2 linked regions of the Methanotorris formicicus Mc-S-70 genome follow. The protein of the gene in region 1 binds, or shares a complex with, the protein of each later gene. Links are inferred from orthologs where the notes say so. Each region holds a gene or a part of one and is shown on either strand. Other genes may lie near its edges.

Region 1 (8,766 bases):
TTAAGATTTTAAAAAGTTTCAAATTCATACCATCACCATGGAGTGCCTAACTCAAGAGTGTAATCTTTGCATAAAATCTCTATTGCCTTTATACAATCTTCAAGTGCATACTTCAAAATCTCTATGGATTTTTCCCCATATTCATCAACATTTATTGTAAAAGTGCAAGAATCTCCATTTTTTTCTATTGTTAACTTTCCAAAGTATATGTTATCATCTTCAACATACTCAAAGTAGGTTTTATATACATCATCTCCTCTGTATCTCCATGTTAATTTTGTAGAATATCCATAGAGTTGAGGACACGTAAGATACATATCAAATGAAATTGGTGGTTTTAATTTTCCTACAACCTTATGCTCACTCGTTCTATCTTCCACAAAAATTATCATTACTCCCACACCCTATAAAAATGCATGGTATTATTTATCTTGTTGATGCTATAAATCTTTAACTATACAACTAAAACTATAAAAACCATAGAATACAAAAATTTTATTGTTTTTAGAAGTTCTTCGAGGGGGAAAATGAAAAATTTTGATGCAATTTTTAATCCAAAATCAATAGCCATTATAGGGGCATCAAATACAGAGGGGAAGGTTGGTTATTCTATAATGAAGAACCTCATGTCATTTGAGGGGAGGTTATATCCAATAAATCCAAAGTATGATGAGATTTTTGGACTAAAATGTTACAAATCTATATTAGATGTGGATGATGAAGTTGATTTAGCAGTAATTGTTGTTCCTGCCCAGGCAGTTCCAAAGGTTATGGAAGAGTGTGGGGAGAAGGGGGTTAAAGGGGCAGTTATAATATCCGCTGGGTTTTCTGAAGTTGGGAATTGTGGGTTAGAGGAGGAAGTGAAAAAAATTATAAAAAAATACAACATCGCAACGATAGGTCCTAATTGCCTTGGTATAATGAACACCTACAACAACTTAAATGCAACATTTGGGAAGATATTTCCAAATAAAGGAAACATATCTATAATATCACAAAGTGGTGCAGTATTAACCGCCATATTGGATATCTCTCCATTATTGAACCTTGGATTTTCAAAAATCATTAGCATTGGTAATAAGATTGATGTCCAAGAGAGCGATTTGATGGAATATTTGATGAGTGATGAAACAATAGAGGTTGTGGTTTTGTATATTGAAGGGATAAAAGATAGGGGATTTTTGAATGCTGTAAAAAAACTATCAAAGGTAAAACCAATTATTGCATTAAAAAGTGGAAGAACTGAGGAAGGATCTAAAGCAGTATCTTCCCACACTGGAAGTTTGGCAGGGAGTGATGAGATTTACTCTGCGGCGTTTAAAGAAGGAGGAATTTTGAGAGCAGAAACATTTGAAGAACTTGTAAATCTAATGCATATCTTTTCAACACAACCACTTATGGAATCTAATGAAATAGGCATTGTTACAAATGCCGGTGGTTTTGGAGTCATGGCTACAGATATGTGTGAAAAATATGGCATTAAATTGGCGAATTTTGAGGAGAAAACAAAAGAGAAATTGAGAAAAAAACTCCCAAAAACTGCAACAATAAGCAATCCACTTGATATTATTGGAGATGCTGATACAGAGAGGTATAAAAATGCAATTAGTAGTTTAATGGAAGATAAAAATGTAAATGGGTTATTGATTATCCTAACCCCCCAAGAGATGACCAAACCATTGGAGGTTGCTGAGGAGATTGTGAAATTAAAATCCAATAAAAAGCCTATTGTAACATCTTTTGTTGGAGGAGTTTCAATAAAAGGAGCAAAGAGTTATTTGAGAAAGAATGGTATTCCAAGTTATATTACCCCTGAATCAGGGGTTGAGGCATTATCTTATCTATACAAATACAGCAAAATGAAAACAAAAGAAGATTGGGATGAATATTTGGAAAAAGTTAAGGAAGAGTTTGAAGAGATAAAAAACAATAACAAAGAAACCATTGAAAAATTATTTGCCAATCTGAATGAATATACTGCAAAGAAATTTTTGGAACTCCATGGCATTAAAATCCCAAGAGGATATATAGCAAAGAATAAAGAAGAAGCAATAAGATATGCAAAAGAACTCGATAGGTTTGTTATGAAAATTGTCTCTCCAAATATAATGCATAAATCAGATGCTGGATGTGTAGTTATCAATCCTGATGATGTTGGGGAAGCATTTGAAACAATTATCAACAATGCAAAGAAATATTTTGAGGATAATGAAATTGAAGGGATTATTGAGGGTGTTTTAATTGAGGAGTTTGTTGATGGATTGGAAATAATTATTGGTGGTAAAAGGGATGATATATTTGGGCCTGTTGTAATGACTGGGTTGGGAGGGGTGTTTGTTGAAGTATTAAAAGATGTTTCATTTGGAATCTACCCAATAACAAAAGAATATGCATATGAAATGCTGAAATCATTAAAATCCTATAAAATATTAGAAGGTGTTAGAGGAAGACCAAAGAGGGACATTGAATCTGTGGTTGATTTGATTGTAAAACTTGGGGTAATCATGGAATTATATGATGAGATAAAAGAGATTGATATGAATCCCGTGTTTGTAAAAGAAGATGGAAAAGGATGTTGTGTAGGGGATGCGTTGATAATATTGAAAAAATAAACAAAAGCAAAAATAAAATAAAATTAAGTAAAATAGTAAACTTATGGAGGGTTTTTAACCAACCCAATCCCAAAATGGGTTCTTGGGTTAGCACCCTCCACCAAATCCCTTAACTGCTAAATATTCCCCGCGAAGGAAGGATTTTTTCAATATTAAATTTACCTCATTTAAGAACTCTTTTGCTACCTTATCAAGGTAAATCTTAAATTCACCATCATAAACCAATTCATCATCTTCGCGGGGCTCTTTTATAATCCCTACTCCAAATTTAGGTCCTCTTCAACCAAATCCTGCAAAATATATTACTATGGAATCGGCATTTGCCTTTTCCAATTTTTTCTTAATAAACTCTAATGCATCTTCAGATATGTTAACTGGTATCATGTTCATCAACTTGAATTGTTATTAAAATCTCTAATGGTTATTAGAATTTTCTCATATATAAATGTTATGATAAAATTGTGTCATAAATCAACACATGCAATATAAAAATTAAAAAACTTAAAAACCACTATCTATAAATACACTAATAAGTTAAATAATTATAAATATTATTAAGTAGGTAGTATTTGTTTTTTGATTAAGGAATTGTGAAAAACAAAAAAATACAAACGAATTCTGATAATTGATTTTCTTCAAAAAATATTAATAGCATAGAAATTTAAAAATTTGTGAAAATTGGAGGTAAAAGTATGCAAATGGTTCCAGCATCTGCTTATGACAGAGCAATTACAGTATTTAGCCCAGAAGGAAGGTTATACCAAGTAGAATATGCCAGAGAGGCTGTGAGGAGAGGAACTACAGCAATTGGAATAAAGTGTAAAAGTGGGGTAGTTTTAGCAGTGGATAGAAGAATAACAAGTAGTTTAATTGAAATCAGTTCAATTGAAAAAATCTTCCAAATTGATGACCACATCGCAGCAGCGACATCAGGTTTAGTTGCAGATGCGAGAGTTTTAGTTGATAGGGCAAGAATTGAGGCACAAATAAACAGAGTTAATTATGGAGAACCGATAACTGTTGAAGCATTGGCAAAGAAAATTTGCGATATAAAGCAGGCATATACACAACATGGGGGGGCAAGACCTTTTGGTGTAGCACTTTTAATTGCTGGAATTGATAGGCACAGTGCAAGGTTATTTGAAACAGATCCAAGTGGAGCATTAATTGAATACAAAGCAACGGCAATAGGTTCTGGAAGACCAATTGCAATGGAAATTTTAGAGAAAAAATATAGTGAAGATTTAAATATTGAAGAGGCTATGGAATTAGCAATATACGTATTAAGTAAAACAACAGAGGAGTTAAAACCTGAAAATGTAGATATGGTTGTTATAAAAGATGATGAAAAGATGGTGGAGAAGATTCCATGCGAAAAGATTAAAGAGCTAGTGGACATAGTTAAGGAGAAAATAGAGGAAGAGAAAGAAAAAGAAAAGAAACAAGAAGAAGATGTAGAAGAAAATGAAGATAATGCTGAAAATGATGAAAAAGAAGAAGATTTCCAATAAATTATAATATTGAAAATCGATTTTAATTCCAAACTGATTTTTTAAATATTCATTCCATTTTTATGATTTTTCTATTGTTTTGTTTATAGTGTTAACCATAAAATAATAGAAAGATATATAAATAAAAAGAAGGGATTATTATGGTGTCCGTAGATAAGGCCGTTATTGCAAGATATCAATCACATGGAGAAAAGTTTGAAATATTGGTAGACCCTTACTTAGCCGCAAAATTTAAGGAAGGGCAGAACATAGATATTTCTGAAATTTTGGCAATGGAAGCAATATATAAAGATTCTGGAAAAGGGGAAAAATCTCCAGAGGACACGCTTCTTAAAGTTTTTGGTACAACAGATGTTAAAGAAATTGCAAAACAAATCATATTAAAGGGGCATGTTCAACTCACATCTCAACAAAGAAAAGAGATGCAAGAACAAAAAAAGAAACAAATTATATCCTTAATTGTAAAAAACACCATAAATCCACAAACTGACACTCCACATCCACCCAAGAGGATTGAGAAGGCTTTGGAAGAAGCCCGTGTTAGTATAGATATTTACAAAAGACCTGAAGAACAACTTCCAAGAATAATAAAAGAACTTAGGAAGATACTGCCAATCAAGTTTGAAAAAAGGGATATTGCTATTAAAATTCCCGCAGAATTTGCAGGAAATGCCTATCATATACTCCATCAATATGGATCTGTAAAGCAGGAAGAATGGCAACCTGATGGTTCTTTAATTGTTGTTATAGAAATTCCAAGTGGTATTGAAGCAGAGTTTTACGCTCATTTAAACAAAGTTACAAAAGGAAATGTCCAAACAAAGGTATTAAAAAGATACGGCATGTAAATTTAAAAAAACAAAAAATAGGTGGTAGTAATGGTATTTAGTCACACAAAGAAAGTTGGTCCTGCAGGGAGATTTGGTCCAAGATACGGTAGAAAAATTAGAGTAAGAGTCAGAGACGTTGAAATAAAAGCAAAGAAAAAATACAAATGTCCAGTTTGTGGATTCCAAAAATTAAAGAGAGTAAGTACCTCCATTTGGATGTGCGGTAAATGCGGGGCTAAAATTGCTGGCGGAGCATACACCCCAGAGACAGGTGCTGGTAAAGTTGTTACAAAGGCAATTAGAAGAGTCATTGAAAGCAAGAAGAAAGAAATCTAATTCTTTTTTAATTTTTTATAATACTATTTTGGTGGTTGTATGGTAGAGTACAGATGTGTAAATTGTAAAAAAATAATTACCTTAGATGAGTTAGGTTCAAAGGCAAAATGCCCCTACTGTAGTAGCAAAATATTGATAAAGTTGAGACCAAAAGTGGTCAAGTTGGTAAAGGCGAGGTAATATGGACAATATGATAATAACTACATCAAGAAAACCTTCCCAAAGAACGAGAAGTTTTGCCAATGATTTAGCAAGAGTTTTAAATATCGAGTACTTAACAAGGGGAAAAACTCCTTTAAGGGAGATTTTTGAAAGTTACGATAAAGTTATACTCATAGAGGAATTTAAAGGAAATCCCGGGAAGTTAAAAATTTATGATGTTTTAGGGAATAGAGTATTATCAATGTTCATATCAATTAAATTACAAAAGGAAGTTTGTGGGGAAAAAGTATACAACACCAACGGATTGGCAGTTGAATATACCGAGAATACAAAGAAATATTGTGATTTGTTTTTGGATTATGGATTTAAGTTTGTAGATAGTGATTTTGTTATGGGTTTTGAAGATATTCCTCCAACGGAGAAAAAGGTTCTTTTCTTCATACAGTTCTATAAAAACGATAGAAAAGTAGGGCCTTTGATAAGAGTTAAATCCATAAAGACTTTTGATGAAATTGATATTAAATAATCAATGTGAAAAAATGTCGAAGATAAATTCTTTTTGTTTGGAGATTAAGTTTGATTCTCCTGAAGAGGCAGAAGTTGTTTATAAAAGTATGTTATTAGAGCATTTAGAATCCCAGATAAAATCAAAAGGTACTATGCAACTAAATTCTAACGTCTTAAACATCCAAATTACTGCAGAAGATTTAAGTATTTTAAGAGCAGCGTTATATTCCTATTTAAGGTGGATAAAGGTTTCAGAGAATATCTATAAAATCTGCAAAGGATAAATTATTTTAAGTATTAGGTATAAAAGATAAATATAGTCGTTTGCATTATAAATAGCATAATCTCATTTTACATAAAAATTTATCGTTCTTTGTTGTGTTGAGTGAATGATAAATTTCTGCAAACGACATAAATAAATAAAAAAATAATTTTTAGGTGAAAGTATGGAATTGCCACCAAGTGTACAGAATCAAATTTTACAATTTCAACAACTTCAACAACAATTACAAATGATCGTTATGCAAAAACAGCAAATGGAAGTTCAGATGAAAGAAATTGAAAAGGCATTGGAAGAGTTGGGAAAAGCCGTAGGAGATGAAGTATATAAAATGGCTGGAGGCATTTTTGTTAAAAGAAATAAGGAAGATATTAAAAAGGAATTGGAAGAAAAATTAGAGACCTTAAAATTAAGAGTATCGACATTAACTAAACAGGAAGAAAAGATGCAAAAAAGATTAAGCGAACTACAAGAAAAATTACAGCAGGCAATAACATCCACCGCAGCACAGTAAAAATTTATTTTATTTATTTTTTCTTTAGGCTTTAATGCTATTTTTGGTGAATACCATGGAACCGACTCGGGAAAGTGTTAAGAATCTACTAAAATTTTTAAAAAACAATGAAATTCTATTTTTGTGTCACCACAATGCAGACCCAGATGCAGTTGGGGGATGTATTGCATTGAAGTATCTTGCAAAAACACTAAATCCATCTGGAAATTTCAAAATATCCACAAACTCTATAAGTAAGTTATCAAGGAATATCTTAGAGGAAATTGATGAGGATGTTGAAGTTGTTGAATATCCAAAATTACCAAAAACCGTTGTTTTGGTGGATACTTCATCAATAAACCAGTTGAGTGTTGATGAAAATAAATTGAAGGATTGTGATGTTGTTTTAATCGACCACCACAAAAAAACTGATTTGGTTAATCTATGCAAGTTTTATATTGTCGATGAAAAATCTCCATCCACTTGCGAAATCATATCTGAAATTTTTAGGAAGCTCAACGTATTCCCTCCAAAAAATATAAGGATTGCATTGTTATGTGGGATATTATATGATACAAAACACCTAAAACTTGCAAATGAAAGGACATTTGGTATATTAGCATATCTTATAAAAGGCATAAGTTTCCAAAAGATCCTCTACCTACTCTCTCAAGAAAGTGATAGGAGTAAGAGGATTGCTCATTTAAAGGCATGTAGTAGAATGGAGATTAGGGAGGTGGATGGTATTAGTGTTGCCCTATCCCATGTAAGTTCCCATGAGGCATCGTGTGCAAAAACCATCGTTAGTATAGGGGCAGATATTGCCTTTGTTGTGGCAGTTAGGAAGAGAGAAGGGGAAGTAAGGGTTAGTGCAAGATGTAGGAAAAATATTTCAAAAAAAGTCCATCTCGGCTCTTTAATGGAAAAAATAGGAAAAGAACTTGGGGGAGAAGGAGGTGGGCATAAAGAAGCGGCAGGATTAAATGCCCCCTATGGTGGGAAGAAAGATAAGGATGAAGTTATAAAAGAGGTTTTAAATTTATGTTTTAAAAGGTTTAAGGAAGAATGGGAAAAATAAATAAGGTGAATTTAATGGCAAAAAAAAGAATTGAAGAGAATGAAGTGTTTAAAAGTTATTTCAAAAATTTAACAGATAGAGAAAGGGCTGTTTTTGAAGGGGGGATTACTTTAGGAGCCTTATTCCACCAATTTGTTGGAACTCCGGTGAGTTTAAACAGCAAAGAAACTCTTGAAAAAGCAATTGAAGAATCCATGAAAAACCAGCCATGTGTGGAAGATATTGAGGTTAAGATAAACGGTAACTTTGAGGATGGAAAATACCTATCTTTAACCGGAGAAATGCTTGATGTTAGATTAAAGATAAAGGTAAATGAAACCACTGCTATTTTGAGGTTAAGATATATAGAGGAGTTGGATTATCCTTTGATGTATGTTGAAGAAATTACCTCATAGGTTTTATCCCATAACCCCACGTGAGGTTAGTGTTGTTAGCGAGCATATCAACAATTGAAGGGGAGTTGTTGTCTTCCACAAATGTAGATGGGGAGATGTAGAGGAGTGTGGTATTGCCTTTTGAACCTTTTTTCTTATTTTTATCTGATTGGATACTGTTTATATAATGATACGCATCTACCAATGTTTTAACGGTAACGTATGTTGTGTTATTTATATTTCTTATTTTATAGATACCATCCTTTGTAATATCATAACTAAACACATAATCCACTTTAAATGTAAATCCATCAACCATTGTTATGTTCTTTATGTCAAAAATATAATCAAGTCCATATCCCATTTTACTGTACTTTTCACTTACGTTGTTTAAATAGAGGATTGTTAAAGTTTCTGCCCTCTCTTCTATAAACTTCAATGCATCACTTGTATTGTCAAAAAATGGATTTCGCTCCCCATTATTATATCTCTCAATAACGTAAAGTTCAGCATCATTCAACGCCTTATTGAATATCTTAGGAAGTGCGTTATTGACAACATGCTCAACTGCAGAGGATTTTAA
Region 2 (8,811 bases), on another replicon or contig:
AACTTTATAGCAAAAAAAGGGGAAATGGTTGCCTTATTGGGTCCAAATGGTGCGGGGAAATCAACGCTTTTTTTACACTTCAATGGGATTTTAAAGCCAACAAAAGGAGAAATTTTAATTAAAGGAAAATCAATAAAATACAATTCAAAAGATTTAATTGAGGTTAGGAAAACAGTAGGCATCGTATTTCAAAATCCAGATGATCAACTATTTGCCCCAACAGTTAAGCAGGACGTTGCCTTTGGGCCTTTAAACTTGGGATTGGATGAGGGGGAGGTTGAGAGGAGGGTTAAAGAATCATTAAAAGCCGTAGGAATGGAGGCCTTTGAGAACAAACCCCCTCATCATTTAAGTGGCGGGCAGAAAAAGAGGGTCGCTATCGCTGGAATTTTAGCAATGGAGCCTGATGTTATTGTTTTAGATGAACCAACGGCAGGCTTAGATCCAATTGGAGCATCTCAAATTATGAAATTGCTATATGAGTTAAATAAAAAAGGAATGACGATTATAGTATCAACCCATGATGTTGATTTGGTCCCAATTTACGCAGATAGGGTTTATGTGATGAGTAAAGGACAAATAATAAAAAGTGGGACTCCAAAAGAGGTCTTTGAAGATGTTGAGACAATAAGAAAGGCAAATTTAAGATTGCCGAGAGTTGCTCATTTGATTGAGGTTTTGAGAGATAAAGATGAGTTGCCTATTGAAATGGGATTTACTATTGGGGAAGTTAGAAAGAATTTAAGAAGATATTTGGAAGAAAAATGCTAATTAACTATAAATAGTTAGGTTTCCAAATAAAATTTTATGATGGAATTAATCCTCTCTACTCTTGAACTTAGTTTAATATTTTTAAAATACTCTGTTCCTGGGTTAATTGTAGGAGTATTTGTTGCAGAAATTTTGATAGAGTTTGGTATCATTGGAAAAATGTCCTTTATTGGAAATATCTTTATAAAACTTGCAAATCTTCCAGAGGAATGTGGAATAGCGATAACTACTGCATTTATAGACCCAAGGACTGCAAATATCATGCTCGCTGATTTTTATAGGAATGGGGCAATAGATAAGAAGGAATTATATATCGCCTCATTAATAGATGCATTTCCTGCGATGTTGAGGCATTGGGATTCTGTATTGCCTGTTTTGTTGGCTACATTGGGAAATTGGGGATTAATATATTTTTTTATTTTAGTTTTGATTGGTTTACTCCAAACGCTATTTTTTGCATTATTGGGGAAGGCCTTAATAAAGAGAAATACAAAAGCAAGTAATAAGAAAAAACAGAATATTAAGGTAAATTACAAACATGCTTTAAAAAATGCACTAAAAAAGACCATAAAGAACTCTTCCCAAATTTTAAAAACAATGATTATTGCATCAATTCTAACATCTTTTTTAATTGAAATTGGAATATTTGATTATTTAACAAACTTTATAAAAAATTACATAGGATTTTTGCCATTTTCAACAGAGGAATTAACGATATCAATAACTTCAATGATTAATGCCATAGCATCCTACACAATGGCAGGAGCAATGTTGAAAGAAGGAACTATTGATGCATTTAGGGCTATAAGGGCATTATTATTTGGTTCCATATTATCGAGTATAACCATGATTAGATGGCTAATTCCATATTATGTTGGAATTTATGGGTTTAAAGACGGGACGAATTTGATGCTCATCTCAACATTGGCGAGGGTTTTTATAACAATCCTATTTGTTGCTTTAATAAGTATCTTTGTGGGATAATATGAGAATAAAATATCAAAAAATTGGGGATATTTTAATTGTTAAGGATAATCTAAATGAAGAAGAGATAAAATACCTCGTAGAAAAAACAAAATGCAAGACAATTGCAAAATATACAGCACAAATAACTGGAGATTTTAGAACACCACATTTAAAAATACTCTATGGGAATGAAACAGAAACCATCCACAAAGAACATGGGTGTTTATTTAAAATTGATGTTAAAAAAGTTATGTGGAGTATGGGGAATATTAAAGAAAGAGAAAGGATGGCAAAAATTAGCAATGAAAATGAGGTTGTTGTAGATATGTTTGCTGGGATTGGATATTTCACAATTCCAATGGCAAAACATTCAAAGCCAAAAAAGATTTATGCAATTGAAATAAATCCTACCTCTTACCATTACCTCTGTGAAAACATAAAATTAAATAAATTGAATAATGTTGTCCCAATTCTAAGCGATAATAGGAAGGTTGAGTTTAAGGATATTGCGGATAGAATAATAATGGGCTACGTCCATAAAACACACAAGTTCTTAGATAAGGCTTTTGAATTTTTAAAGGATAAGGGGATTATTCATTACCACGAAACTGTTGCAGAGAAGATTATCAACATCAGACCCATTGAAAGGTTAAAGTTCTATGCAGAAAAAAATAACTATAAATTAGTTGGTTATAAAATATTTAAAATAAAAAAATACGCCCCCGGAGTTTGGCATGTTGTTGTTGATGCAGAGTTTGAAAGAATAAATAAAAATTAAAATCATTTTCTCCTTATTTTTATGAAATCGCCAAGGGTTAATCCCTCATCTCCACTACTTGCACTATAATCAATGTCTCCTTCTTCATATAAGCTTATACCCAATTCCTTCTCCAATCTTTTTACATATTTTTCTTCTGGCTCTAATTCATTTCTCTCTATTTTATGGAGGGTAGAAACCTTAATCCCTACACGCTTTGCAAGTTCTTCAATAGTCAATCCCTTTTCCTCTCTCGCTTCTCTTATAACATCACCATAATCCTCGACAAGCGTTTTTAAGTTATCGAATAAATCCTTATAAGGTCTTTTTGATTTTTTTGTAGATGTGGTTTTTGAAGTAGGGGTTTTGGCAACCCCTAACCTTGAATAACTTTTTGGGGTAACTCCAAATTTTGCACATTCCTTACACACAGTCATTTCAACGCCTTCAATCCTAACTTTGTATAATTTTGTTGTCTCTTTCCCACAAAGTTCACAAATGTTCATATCCAATTCACCTTTCAAACAAAGAATGCTGAAGATTTTTACAGAAATACCAATTAACCATTAAATATAAATACGTAAGCATGGATATTAAATATATTATTAAGGTATTTAATATTATAAAATTTTGATATTAATAGATTAGAATTTAAAAATATTACCAATTTTCACAACACATATATATTTTATTTTTCATTATATATTTATGGAGGTAATATAATGGCTTATGAAGAATACAACGATATAAAAGAAAACAATGAAAAAATAGATTTAAATGAATTTAAAGAGAAAGCATATATTGCCGAATTGGAAAGCAAACTTTTACGAATGGAGATGGAAAAGAGGGACTTGGAGAGAGAGAATTTACAATTAATAAAAGAAAATGAAATCCTAAAGAGAGAACTTGACAGGTTGAGAGTCCCTCCATTGATAATTGGAACAATCATTGAAAAAGTTAGCGATAGAAAAGTTGTTGTAAAGAGTTCAACAGGACCGCATTTTTTGGTTAATGTTTCTCAATTCGTAAATCCAGAGGAGTTAATGCCAGGAGCAAGGGTTTGTTTAAACCAGCAGACATTGTCTGTAGTAGACATTCTTCCAAAAGAAAAAGATATAAGAGCAATGGCTATGGAGATTGATGAAAGACCAAGAGTTTCATTTAGCGATATTGGTGGATTGGCAAAACAAATCCAAGAAATCAAAGAAGTTGTTGAACTTCCATTAAAGAATCCAGAATTGTTTGAAAAGATTGGTATTGAACCTCCAAAAGGAGTTCTCTTATATGGACCTCCGGGAACTGGTAAGACATTGCTTGCTAAGGCAGTTGCAGCAGAAACCAATGCAACATTCATAAAAATTGTTGGTTCAGAACTTGTAAAGAAATTCATTGGAGAAGGTGCAAAGTTGGTTAGAGATGTCTTTAAATTGGCAAAAGAAAAAGCACCATCAATAATATTCATTGATGAAATTGATGCTGTTGCTGCAAAAAGAACAGAGGCTTTAACAGGTGGGGATAGGGAAGTTCAGAGGACATTAATGCAACTCTTAGCGGAGATGGATGGATTTGAAGCAAGAGGGGATGTCAAAGTTATTGGAGCAACAAACAGATTGGACATATTAGACCCAGCAATATTAAGACCTGGAAGATTTGATAGAATCATAGAAATTCCTGCACCAGATGAGGAAGGAAGATTGGAGATATTAAAAATACATACAAAAAAGATGAACTTGAAGGACATAAATTTAAAGAAAATCGCAAAAATGACAGAAGGTTGCGTAGGGGCAGAATTAAAAGCCATCTGCACAGAGGCAGGTATGTTTGCAATTAGAGAAGGAAGGGAGTATGTAACAATGGATGATTTCATGAAGGCAGTGGATAAAATCATAGGTAAAAAGAGAAAAGGAGAAGTTATATCTCCACATTTGGAAGTGTTGTATAGATAAATTTTATTTTTTCAAAAAATTTTATTTCAAGAATAAATTATAAACTAAATTATATATACCCTCCTTTCTTTGTTTTAAGAACTCTTCAAATTTTTCAATAGACCATAATTCCTCGTTTTCAGATATTAAATGTTCTTTAAGGAAATTTTTATAATTTTGAAGATATTCTTTTGGATTGTTTGAATTTATAGACTCATTTATTACTCGGTCAATTATTGTTATATTTCCTAAGTCATCTATTAAATCTTTGTCAGTAATATTGAATTCTGAAAGATATTCTTTTGGGAATATATGATGTCTATGGTAATCCCTATTTTTTACAATTTCAACCACCAATCTATTTTGCACTGTCCAGTCTCTTGCATTATTTTTGAAAAGTGCAATCATTAAAAGCATCATGTATTTTCTACCTTGAACTTTTAAAGATTCTGCAAAGTTATCTTTATCTCTCATAAATCTATCAATTGTAAAGTTATCTTCATTTTCAAGTTTTCTAATTAATTCATCAATTGGGAAGTTATCATCTTTTATAATATTTATATATTTTTCAATTTTTGAATCTTTTGAGTATCTCCCTGCATAAGATGATAATATGAACCATTTTGCCAATTTTTTCTTTTCTATTTCAGGAATAAAATATAGTGTTTGAGTTATTTTCAGTATCGGAATCACAAAGTGGAACATGTGGAAATTCATCTTCAGGACTCCAAAGTATTATTGAACCTACGGGATAACCTTTTATTATTGATTCGAAGAAATCCTTTATTCTTTCTTCATTCCATACAAATCCTCTCTGAATTGTAGGTATTTTATAGGAACTCCATTCTTTTATAATTCTCCTAATGCTAATTGTTTTACTTGTCATTTTATCACCCACTCCCAGGTAAAAAATAAAAAAATTAAAGAATTTAGAATGGCACCCTAAAATATCTCCCAGCATATTTTGGATAACCCAACTCCTCCTCAATTCTAATTAATTGATTGTATTTTGCTGTTCTCTCTCCCCTTGCTGGTGCTCCTGTTTTTATTTGCCCTGCATTTAATGCAACTGCCAAATCAGATATGGTTGTATCTTCTGTTTCTCCACTTCTGTGGGAAACAACAATCCCATATCCATTTCTAAATGCAAGGTTTGCAGCGTCAATTGCCTCACTCAATGTTCCAATTTGGTTAACTTTTAATAGCAAAGCGTTTGCAGCACCAACTTCAACTCCCTTCCTCAATCTGTTTATGTTTGTAACAAACAAATCGTCCCCTACAATTTGAATGCCTTTTAATTCCTTTGTTATTATAGCAAATCCTTCAAAATCCTCCTCATGCAACGGGTCTTCAATAGACACTATTGGATATTCATTTACCAACTCTTTGTATAATTCAATTAATTGCTCCCTTGTTAATTTTTCTCCTTTAACAATGTAGTAACCATCCTTATAGAACTCACTTGCCGCACAATCCAATGCAAATACGATATCATCTTCATAACCTGCCATCTTTGCAGCATCAACAAGCAAGTCTAATGCCTCTCTTGCATCTTTAATTGATGGAGCAAATCCTCCCTCATCTCCAACATTTACAGCATTTTTCCCATATTTTTCTAAAATAACCTTTTTCAATGCTTGGTATGTTTCTGCCCCAATTCTTATTGCCTCTGTTATTGAGTCAGTTCCAACAGGCATTATCATAAACTCCTGAAAATCAAGTTCATTTCCAGCATGTTTTCCTCCATTAATAACATTCATCATTGGAACCGGCATAATATAGGAGTTAAACCCTCCTAAGTATTTGTAGAGTGGGAGTGATGCCGTATCTGCTGCTGCTTTTGCTACTGCCATTGAAACTGCTAAAATTGCATTAGCCCCCAATTTTGATTTGTTCTCAGTTCCATCCAACTCAGTCATGATAATATCAATTTCCCTCTGCATCCTTGAATCATACCCAATTAATTCTGGTTTTATGATTGAGTTTACGTTATCAACTGCCTCTAAAACCCCCTTTCCACCAAATCTCTTTGACTTATCCCTCAACTCTAATGCTTCATGTGTTCCAGTTGATGCACCACTTGGAACTATTGCTCTCCCAAAACCTCCTCCAAGGGTCAATACCTCAACTTCAACTGTTGGATTTCCCCTTGAATCCAAAATTTCTCTTGCATGAATATCGTAAATTTCAAATGAATCATCAATGTGTTTTAACACATTTTCACCTCCGTTATAAAAATGGTTGTTGATATTATATATATAGTTGTTTGCGAATTTTATTGGAATTAGTTGAATAACTTTGTTATTCAACTTCCCTGCAACCGTAGGTTGCAGTGGATATTTATATACCATAAATTTTGAATGGTTGTATCATTACCCTAAATTTTAAAAATAAGTTATGTCTATTCCAAATTTATTAGAGTTATGTCCATCGAACCGAAGGTTTCCACCTAAATATTTAACGCAAACAACTATACTTTGAATTTAGCAATATTTTTAATGTATAAAAAAGTTGTGAAAACTTATTCCATTGTTCTTTTAAGTTCAAAGAAATCTGATAATTTTGGAAAAAATAGTGTTGAATTCAACAATTAAGTGGTGAACCTAGTTGTGTTTTCTATAGTACATCGTATATAAATGTTTTTACTACCAATTGCCTAAAAATAAAAAATAAATATTTAAAAGTTTGAATATAATCCAAGAAAACAATAAATAAAATAAAAATAACAAAAACTAAAATAAAAAACAAACTAATCAATTGAAGCAATTTATTGAAAGCGAATTTCACACATTATTAATAAATGTAATGGTGAAAATATGATAACAGATGCTATAAAAAAGGTTGTTGAATTTAAAGATTTAGATGAGAGCGAGGCAATTGAAGTTATGAATGAAATAATGGGTGGGAAAGCCACACAACCACAAATAGCATCAATATTAACAGCTTTAAGAATGAAAGGAGAGACTCCAGTAGAGATTGCATCATTTGCAAAGGTTATGAGAGAATTTGCCACAAAAATTAATCCAAAAGTTGATAAACTTGTAGATACTTGTGGAACCGGTGGAGACAATTTAAATACATTCAACATAAGTACAACCGTTGCGTTTGTTGTTGCAGGTTGTTGTGTAGCAGTGGCAAAACATGGAAATAGGAGTGTAAGTAGTAAATGTGGAAGTGCGGATGTTTTGGAAGCATTGGGAGTTAATTTAGACATTCCACCAAAAAAGGTTGAAGAATGCATAGAAAAAGTAGGGATAGGGTTTTTATTTGCTCCCCTTTACCACTCTGCTATGAAACATGCCTTACCAGTTAGAAAGGAGATTGGAATAAGAACTGTCTTTAATGTTCTTGGACCTTTAACAAATCCTGCAAACGCTGAATACCAAGTTGTTGGGGTTTATGATGGAAACTTAACTGAGAAGATTGCAGAGGTTTTAAAATTGTTGGGGTTAAAAGGAGCCATGGTTGTGCATGGAAGTGGAATGGATGAGATAACAACAACAGGAGAAACAAAGATTTCTGAATTAAAAGATGGGGATGTAAAAACATATACAATAACTCCTGAAGAATTTGGATTTAAAAGAGCAAATGTTGATGAATTGAAAGGAGGAGATGCAAAAGAAAATGCAAGAATTTTGAGGGAAATTTTAGATGGAAAAGAGGGGGCTAAAAGAGATATAGTTTTAATTAATGCTGCTGCCGCTTTATATGTTTGTAATGAAGCGAAGTCACTTGAGGAAGGGATAAAGATGGCAGAGAAATCAATAGATAGTGGAAAAGCAATGGAAAAATTAGAAAAACTTGTAGAGTTCACAAATAACATTCAAAAATAAAAAGGATGATACTATGCCAATAATTAATGTTGATAATAAATTAATTTTAAAATCCATGAAAAAGGTTTTTGTTGAAGAATTGGAAGAAATGGAAAATGAGTTGAGAAAATTGTATGAGAAATACAACATAAATAGCAGTAAGGATTTGGCGTTTAATATATCAGAGGGATTTATAACTGGCGAAGAGGCAAGAAATGATTTGGAAAGGATGAAGTATTTAGAGGAGAACATTGAAAGGATTAGGGGATATTTGAGGGATATAAACTTATTATCCATTTAATTTGGTGAAATAATGAAAAAACATAATATCCTTATCATTGGTGGCTACGACCCAACTGGTGGAGCAGGAGTTATTGCAGATGCAAAAACTGCAAAGATTTTAGGAGTTAACCCCCTAACCATAACAACTTCCATCATTCCTCAAAATAATAGGGCGGTTTATGACAAAATGGATATACCCAAGAAGATTATTGAAGAGCAATTAGAGGCAATTTTTGAAGATTTTGATGTTTCTGTTGTTAAAACTGGTGTTTTAAATAAAGATGCAATCGATTTGATT

What was found.
Region 2: the proteins of psmA (region 1) and METFODRAFT_RS03835 are in contact, whole or in part, in a cryo-EM structure (PDB 6HE5), measured with the Archaeoglobus fulgidus proteins. The link is inferred for Methanotorris formicicus Mc-S-70 from one-to-one orthologs. Residues at the interface, in WP_010877997.1 of Archaeoglobus fulgidus: Ala30, Arg33, Gly34, Ala35, Asp51, Arg53, Val54, Lys66, Ser79, Gly80, Leu81, Val82, Met166; in WP_010879468.1 of Archaeoglobus fulgidus: Asp391, Leu392, Lys393, Gly394, Met396, Phe397, Val398.

What each region holds. Positions count from the first base shown.
Region 1 is NZ_AGJL01000022.1:5,794-14,559, reverse strand. The notes cover bases 2,342-5,213. They hold psmA (archaeal proteasome endopeptidase complex subunit alpha), read left to right. Parts: upstream 2,342-3,304; coding sequence 3,305-4,123; downstream 4,124-5,213. Other genes in these bases: rpl37A (50S ribosomal protein L37Ae), read left to right, coding at 5,002-5,213; METFODRAFT_RS04940 (ribosome assembly factor SBDS), read left to right, coding at 4,264-4,971; acs (acetate--CoA ligase alpha subunit), read left to right, coding at 2,342-2,612. Also shown: METFODRAFT_RS04960 (bifunctional ADP-dependent NAD(P)H-hydrate dehydratase/NAD(P)H-hydrate epimerase), read right to left, coding at 1-28; METFODRAFT_RS04955 (hypothetical protein), read right to left, coding at 33-392; more of acs, read left to right, coding at 528-2,341; more of rpl37A, read left to right, coding at 5,214-5,289; METFODRAFT_RS04930 (DNA-directed RNA polymerase subunit P), read left to right, coding at 5,329-5,469; METFODRAFT_RS04925 (ribosomal biogenesis protein), read left to right, coding at 5,471-5,977; METFODRAFT_RS04920 (KEOPS complex subunit Pcc1), read left to right, coding at 5,991-6,242; METFODRAFT_RS04915 (prefoldin subunit beta), read left to right, coding at 6,405-6,752; METFODRAFT_RS04910 (DHH family phosphoesterase), read left to right, coding at 6,808-7,809; METFODRAFT_RS04905 (dihydroneopterin aldolase family protein), read left to right, coding at 7,824-8,204; METFODRAFT_RS04900 (hypothetical protein), read right to left, coding at 8,194-8,766. UniProt on the Methanocaldococcus jannaschii protein: Component of the proteasome core, a large protease complex with broad specificity involved in protein degradation. The M.jannaschii proteasome is able to cleave oligopeptides after Glu, Asp, Tyr, Phe, Trp, slightly after Arg, but not after Ala.
Region 2 is NZ_AGJL01000015.1:21,475-30,285, reverse strand. The notes cover bases 2,412-5,328. They hold METFODRAFT_RS03835 (proteasome-activating nucleotidase), read left to right. Parts: upstream 2,412-3,216; coding sequence 3,217-4,440; downstream 4,441-5,328. Other genes in these bases: METFODRAFT_RS03825 (DUF262 domain-containing protein), read right to left, coding at 5,066-5,305; METFODRAFT_RS03830 (hypothetical protein), read right to left, coding at 4,462-5,124; METFODRAFT_RS03840 (multiprotein bridging factor aMBF1), read right to left, coding at 2,518-3,000; taw2 (tRNA(Phe) (4-demethylwyosine(37)-C(7)) aminocarboxypropyltransferase Taw2), read left to right, coding at 2,412-2,515. In the rest of the region: METFODRAFT_RS03855 (ATP-binding cassette domain-containing protein), read left to right, coding at 1-771; METFODRAFT_RS03850 (hypothetical protein), read left to right, coding at 808-1,755; more of taw2, read left to right, coding at 1,757-2,411; eno (phosphopyruvate hydratase), read right to left, coding at 5,349-6,623; trpD (anthranilate phosphoribosyltransferase), read left to right, coding at 7,236-8,252; METFODRAFT_RS03810 (hypothetical protein), read left to right, coding at 8,266-8,532; METFODRAFT_RS03805 (thiamine-phosphate synthase family protein), read left to right, coding at 8,545-8,811. UniProt on the Methanocaldococcus jannaschii protein: ATPase which is responsible for recognizing, binding, unfolding and translocation of substrate proteins into the archaeal 20S proteasome core particle.